2 regions of the Mesorhizobium sp. CO1-1-11 genome follow, and region 2 is predicted to be linked to the other one. Evidence: predicted binding sites of a transcription regulator. Region 2 holds the regulator's gene; the other holds the start of a gene.

Region 1 (3,410 bases), on a different contig from region 2:
GATTTGAGGCGGGGATATGTCGACGCGATCTGCGATCAAGTGCAACTGGCCCAGGGCAGGGAGATACGGCGCAACGCGAATGGCCTCCTCGCTGCCTTCCAGCGTCCGACGCGGGCGATCCAATGCGTCATGGCGATCCGCGACGGTTTGAAGCCATCTGGCCTCGGCGTCCGTGCCGCGGTGCATATTGGCGAGTGCGAAAAGCAAGACGGTGATTTAACCGGCACCGCCATCGACCAAACAGTGCTGATGCTCGACCAAGCCTTGCCGGGCGAGATCGTTACGTCGCGCACAATCCGCGATCTCGTGCCGGGCTCCGGCCTTGTGTTTACAGAGCGCGGCGGGACGGAAACAGGCGCCGTGCCGGGAGGCGGGCAACTCTATGGGGTCGGTGCAGCGTCGGCCCGACAGTAGCGAAGCGCGCCATGGTGTCGGTTGGCGCGCCGTCGGGGACAGTCCCTTTTTCCATTCAAAGCTCCTTTTCCGCCAGTTCCCTGAATGCGTCGGGCACCGAGCGGGCCGCTTCCAGGGCCACCGTACCGTAGCCGACCGCCTGTTTGCCGAAACGCTGGCGGATCTTGTCGATGGCGCGGTCGGCGCCGAAGCGCGCGAGGCCTTTTTGGCTGCCCGGGCGGCGCTTCTCGTCGGCGAGGCCGAGCGGCAGGTCGAGCTGCAGTTCGGCGCTCTCCTCCAGGTGCGAGACCGAGATCGCCAGCAGCGAGATCGTTTTCTCCCGGGGATGCTCGGCGAGCACGCCGCGCACCAAATCCCCTGCGATCTCGGCCAGCATGGCGGTCGCCGAGATCGGCTGTTCCAGCGTGATCGAGCGCGTAACGGCGCTGAGATCGGCAAAGCGCACGCGCACGGTCACCGTGCGGCCGGGGCGGTTCTTGGCGCGCAGCCGGCTGGCGACGCGATCGGCCAGATGCAGCAGTGTGGGCACGATCACTCGCGCCACGGCCGGCTTTTGCCCGAGCGCCGATTGCGCGCCGGCCGAGTGCGCCCGGCGCTTCGTCTCCAGCTTGCGCGGATCGCGGTTCCACGACAGCGCCGCGAGCTTTTCGCCGGCCGCGGGGCCTAGCAGCCGGGTCAGGGCGCCGCTGTGGGTCCGGGCCAGCTCGCCGATGGTCTCGACGCCGATCTCGGCCAAGCGCGCCCTGGTTGCCGGGCCGACGCCCCACATCAGCGAGACCGGCAAATCGTGCAGAAAGGCAAGCTCGGTGCCGGGCTCGACCACCACCAGCCCGTCTGGCTTGGCGACTTGCGAGGCGATCTTGGCCAGATGCTTGGTGCGAGCCACGCCGATCGAGATCGGCAGGCCTAGTTCGGCCCGCACACGGCCGCGGATCGCCGTCGCGATTTCCCGCGGGGAGCCGAACAGATGTGTGCAGCCGGCGACATCGGCGAAGGCCTCGTCGATGGAGATGCGTTCGACCACCGGCGTGAAATCGTCGAGCACCTTGATCGCCGCGTCGCCCAGCCGCTGGTAGTGGCTGAAATTGCCGCCGACGAAGATCAATTGCGGGCAAAGCTCGCGCGCCTTGCGTCCAGGCATGCCGCCGCGCACGCCAAAGGCGCGCGCTTCGTAAGAGGCGGCGAGTACCACGCCGCCGCCAACCGCGATCGGCTTGCCGCGCAGCGACGGGTCGAGCAGTTGCTCGACCGAGGCATAGAAGGCGTCGAGATCGGCATGCAGGATGGTGGCCGTCGTTTCCATCCTGTTCCGCTCATCCGCGATTGCTGATAGACAGGAACCTATAGTGAACAAACAGAGATCGTTGTCAATTGGGTCCTTGGTGCATCGGTGTCCGTTGGGCGTAACCGAGGCGCGTAAAGTGCCTCCTTTTCCCACGGGGGAGAAGGAGGCAGCGCCACTTCCTAGACGACATGCTCCGCCCGCAGTGCCGCCTTCATCCGTTCCAGCGCCGGCTCGCCGCCGGCCGACAGTTCGTCGGCGATACGGGCGAGCTTGTCGTCGGACTTGCGGTGCTTGCTGCCCCAGGCGCCGAGCGTGGCCAGCACAGGCAGGAGATCGATCCCGGCTTCGGTCAGCCGGTAGATCGCCTTCAGCCCGTGGCTAGGGTCGTCGCTGCGGGTGAGGATGCCTTCGTCCTGCAGCGTCTGCAGCCGCTCGGCCAATGTGCGCGAGGAGATGCCTTCATCGGATTGCAGGAACTCGCGAAAATGCTTTTTGCCGGCGAAGACCAGGTCGCGGATGATGAGCAGCGTCCAGCGATCGCCGAGCAGTTCCAGCGACAGGCTGATCGGGCAGCCGGATCTTTCACGCGTTGACATCTCTATGGTTCCATTTTTAAATCACTTTACTATTGACATCGTTCTTTCCATCAGTCAAGTGCTTCCAAAAGTAAATCGTTAGATCGCAACTTGGCCAGCAGGAGGACGTCATGAGCCAGGCCGTCGGGGGAATCAGCACACCGAGAACCGTCGTGGTCATCGGGGCCACCAACGAGGTTGGCAAGGCAGTCGCCCAGGTCCTGACCGGGCGGGGGCATATTGTGCGCGGCGTGGCGCGCAGCCTGGGTGTCGCGCTTGACGATAGCGACGCGCTCGCCTCCGCCTTTTTCGGTGCCGACAGCGCCTATGTAATGATTCCGTTCGACGTCACGGCGCCGGATGTTCATCGCTTCGAAGATGAAGTCGGCGCGCGGCTGGCGGCGGCGATCGCGAAGTCAGGCGTGCGCCGCGTCGTGCTGCTCAGCGGCCTCAACGCCCATCTCAGGATGGGAACTTCGCTTGGCGCCGCCTTGATGGAGGACCGGCTGGCGGCGCTCGGCCTCGACGAGCTGGTGTTTTTGCGCGCCTCATTCTTCATGGAGAACTTCGCCAAGGGCATGGGCTTTGTCCAGCAGGCCGCTTCCGGCATCTTCATGACGCCGTTCCGTGGCGATCTGCCGATGCCTTTGATTGCTGCCAGCGATGTCGGCCAGCGCGCCGCCGCCCTGCTGGACGCCACGCGCTTTCCAAGCGAGCGGGTTATCGAATTGCATGGCGGAGGCTATTATACCTTCGAGCAGGCCACCGCGATCCTGGGCAGCGCGATGGGGAGGCAGGTCACTTACAAGGCGGCTCCATTCACTGAGGCGCGCGCCGGGATGATCGCCAACGGCCTGTCACCGAGCTTTGCCGATGCGCTCGGCGAAACGGCGGCGAGTTTCAACAAGGGTGAACGCTGGGCGCTTGAGGCACCGTCAATCCGCAACGCCACGCCGACCACTTTCGAGAGCTGGGCACAAGCCTTTGCCCGTGCGCAAAGCGCGGCGTGATCCTTCCTGCCTGGAATCCGGAAACGAGGAGAACCCCATGAAAAAGCTGATCCTTCAGATGCAGATGTCGGTCGACGGTTTCGTCGGCGGCGATGCCGACCATCCCTGGCAACTCTGGGGATGGGG
Region 2 (3,410 bases):
TCCGCCGACGACGGTGAGATGCCGCTATCGGCTCGCCTTTTTTCAGGCATCGAAAATGCCCGCGAAGCCATCGCCGACCACATCAGGGGCAGCGTCGGCGGCGCTGAAGGCGAGATCGCGGCGGCGCTGATCGTCGGCGTGCGCGCCGGCATACCCGATGAAATCAATGAAGCGATGCGGCGTACCGGCATCTATCACATCATCTCTATTTCGGGACTGCATATGGCGCTTGTGGCCGGCACCATCATGGGTCTGCTGCGTGGTGCCTTCGCGCTGTTTCCAGACTTTTCCGCGCGCCGGCCGGTGAAGAAATACGCGGCCGCCGCCGCACTGTTCTCGATCGCCGCCTATCTCATCATTTCCGGTGTCGTCGTTGCCGCCGAACGCAGCTTCATCATGCTGGCGGTGATGCTGATTGCCGTCTTCTTCGATCGCGCTGCCCTGACCATGCGCAATCTGGCGATCTCGGCGATCGCCGTGATCCTGGTCTCGCCTCACGAGGTTGTCGGCCCGAGCTTTCAGATGTCGTTCGCCGCGACCGCGGCCCTGGTTGGCGCTTATGCCGGCTGGGCCGATCACCATGCAGGAAAGACGCGGCCACCGCCGCCAAAGCGTTCCCTGGCGGGATTCCTGACGCGAAAATTCCTGCTGGCGACAGGAGGATTGGCCATGACGTCCATTATCGCCGGCAGCGCCACGGCACTGTTTGCCATCTGGCATTTCCAGCGGGTATCGCCGCTCAGCCTGTTCGCCAATCTGGCCGTGATGCCGATCGTGTCGGTCGTGATGTTCCTGGCCGTCGCCAGCGCCCTGCTGATGCCATTCGGACTGGATTGGCCGGCTCTCTACCTTATGGGCAAGGGCCTGACAGCAATGATCGCCGTGTCGGCGTGGATATCGGAGCGCTCTCCGGTCGATGGAGTCGGGCTGATTTCGCAGCAATCCGTGCTGCTGGTCACCGTCGCGCTGGTTATCGCGACGATGGCGACGACATGGCTGCGGTTCGCGGCGCTGCCATTCGCGCTTGCCGGCCTGTTGACTGTGTCGCACACGCGCGCGCCCGATGTGCTGATCTCGGAAGATGCGCGGCTGGTCGCGCTGCCGATCGGCAATGGCGAACTGGCCGTCAACCAGGAACGTCCGAACGAATTCGCAACCGACAACTGGAAGCGCGCCCTGATCTCCGAAACAATCGTCAAACCGGAAATGTTCGACACGACAGACGGGCAATTCGATGTTGCCAGTCCCACCGACCTGCCGCCAGGATCGCCTTTCTACTGCCGCGAAGGCCTGTGCCTTGCCAGGCACCCTTCCGGCGCGATCATTGCCTATGTCGAGGACCGCAAGACCACCTGGAAAGCCTGCGCTTTCGCCGACCTGATCATCGTCAATGACGCAACCGCCTATGACGTCTGCCACAATCCACTGGTTCTCGTCGTCACCAAACGGCAGCTCGCCCGCAAGGGAAGCGCTGCCGTCTTCTTCAATCCCCAGTCGGCCACGACCCGGGCCGCGATCGCATTCGCCGTCGACGGACCATACCGGCCCTGGCACGAACAGCGAAAATTCTCACGCGAGGCGAGGGGGCTGCCGCCGTACAAAAAACCCGACAAGCCCGATGGCAAGCCGGCTCAGTAGCGCCTGATCAACCCGACCAGCTTGCCTTGTACCTTGACCCTGTCCGGCCCGAAAATGCGTGTTTCGTAGGCTGGATTGGCGGCCTCGAGCGCGATCGAAGCGCCTTTGCGGCGGAACCGCTTCAGCGTCGCTTCCTCTTCGTCGACCAGTGCCACGATAATTTCGCCCGGGCTTGCCGTGTCGGCATTGCGGATAATGACCGTGTCTCCATCGAAGATACCGGCCTCGATCATCGAGTCGCCCTTGACCTCCAGCGCATAGTGCTCGCCGCCCATGATCATGTCCGGCGGCACCGAGATCGAATGCGTCTGATGCTGGATGGCATCGATCGGCACACCGGCGGCGATACGGCCCATGACCGGGATGGACACGGCTGAAACCGCATCGTCGTCGTTGCCGGCCGCGGGCAGGCGCGAAGGCGCAGCGGCCGGCCTGATCTGGCGTCCGGCGCTGCCTTGGCCAAGGCTGCCTTGGATGATGCTTGGCGAGAACTTCTTTGCCGCATTGAGGCCCGGCGCGATCGAGTCCGGCAGCCGCAGCACTTCCAGCGCGCGTGCCCGATTGGGTAGCCGGCGAATGAAGCCGCGCTCCTCCAGCGCCGTGATCAGGCGATGGATCCCCGACTTGGAGGCAAGATCGAGTGCTTCCTTCATCTCGTCGAAGGAAGGCGGTATCCCGCTTTCCTTGAGCCGTTCGTGGATGAACATCAGCAGTTCATGTTGCTTGCGTGTCAGCATGGCGGCCCCCAAGACATTGAACGAAAGGTTGAACCAGAATCGAAAAAACAAACCCAGAACAAACACTATCTGTTCCAGTTGTGTTCTGCAACCGTTTAAAGTTTAATGAATTTGTTAAGGGGTCGGAAGTTTTTTGCCCGCGACGGCGGGCAGCAACCAGCCCTTTCCGCCATCGGCAGGCGCATTGAAATCGTTTTGGTTAATGGCCTGTGGCCCATCCGCCGACGAGGCTTTGGCATCAGCTAGTTGGAAGGTTCTCCTCGGGGGGACGTATAATTCGCGGAGCCATTATTCGCGGAACGAAACGAAACCAAAATGCCAACGATTGGTAGCTTCGGGCGGCCATGGATCCGGGCGTTCGGCGCACCGGCCAGCGCGTTCGAATAGGCGTCGCTGAGGTTATCCCGAACCCGCCTTCAAGCTGCCGGCGCGAGCGGCGTATCTGGTAGCGCCGCTGTCTTCGCTGTGGACATAGACGTGCAGTGTGTAGCCGATATGCGCCGTCATCAGCGCCTTGGCCCGCTCGATGTCACGGTCGAGCGCCGCTTCCATGATCGCGGTATGGTGTTCGATCGCAATCGCTTCGCGCAGCGCTTCGATTGCCTCTTCATAGCCATCCTTGAGGCCGGCCGCGGCCCGCAGTGTCGGCGCCAGACCAAGAAAGCGATGATGCCGGCGCAGCTGATCCGAGATCGTCGAGCGGAACCGCAACAGCCAGTCGCATGTGGCGGCGCTCAGCAGCGCCGCATGGAAGGCCTCGTGGTTCTCGTCCCATCTGTCGACGGCCGCGTCCGAGGGATCGTCGACCGCCGTCTTGCAACGCGAGAGCCGGTAGTAGGCGGTGACCACGGCATCCTCCCACTCCCTGCCGCCTTTTTCCATCGATTCGAGGAACAGGGGTATCTCGACCACCATCCTGGCGCGTGCCAGATCCTCCAGCTCGGCCCGCGACACCGGAGCCACGGCAAAACCACGATTGCTGATGGCGGTGACCAGGCGTTCGGCCTCGAGCCGCGACAGGGCTTCGCGCAACGG

What was found. Region 2 encodes LexA, which represses DNA repair genes until DNA is damaged. Its sites were predicted from a motif close to TGTTCNNNNTGTGTTCNG; they were not measured.
Region 1: a site for LexA is predicted at 1,750-1,767, ahead of dinB (DNA polymerase IV). Genes of this name have one in related genera too.

The regions. Positions count from the first base shown of each region.
Region 1 covers NZ_JAIUHE010000005.1:46,821-50,230, reverse strand. Annotated here, with positions in the region: gene LB554_RS06945 (alpha/beta fold hydrolase) at 1-414, shown strand, start outside; gene dinB (DNA polymerase IV) at 470-1,717, opposite strand; gene LB554_RS06935 (winged helix-turn-helix transcriptional regulator) at 1,879-2,295, opposite strand; gene LB554_RS06930 (NmrA family NAD(P)-binding protein) at 2,406-3,284, shown strand; gene LB554_RS06925 (dihydrofolate reductase family protein) at 3,322-3,410, shown strand, end outside.
Region 2 covers NZ_JAIUHE010000022.1:102,566-105,975, reverse strand. Annotated here, with positions in the region: gene LB554_RS23975 (ComEC/Rec2 family competence protein) at 1-1,638, shown strand, start outside; gene lexA (transcriptional repressor LexA) at 1,632-2,375, opposite strand; gene LB554_RS23965 (GntR family transcriptional regulator) at 2,775-3,410, opposite strand, start outside.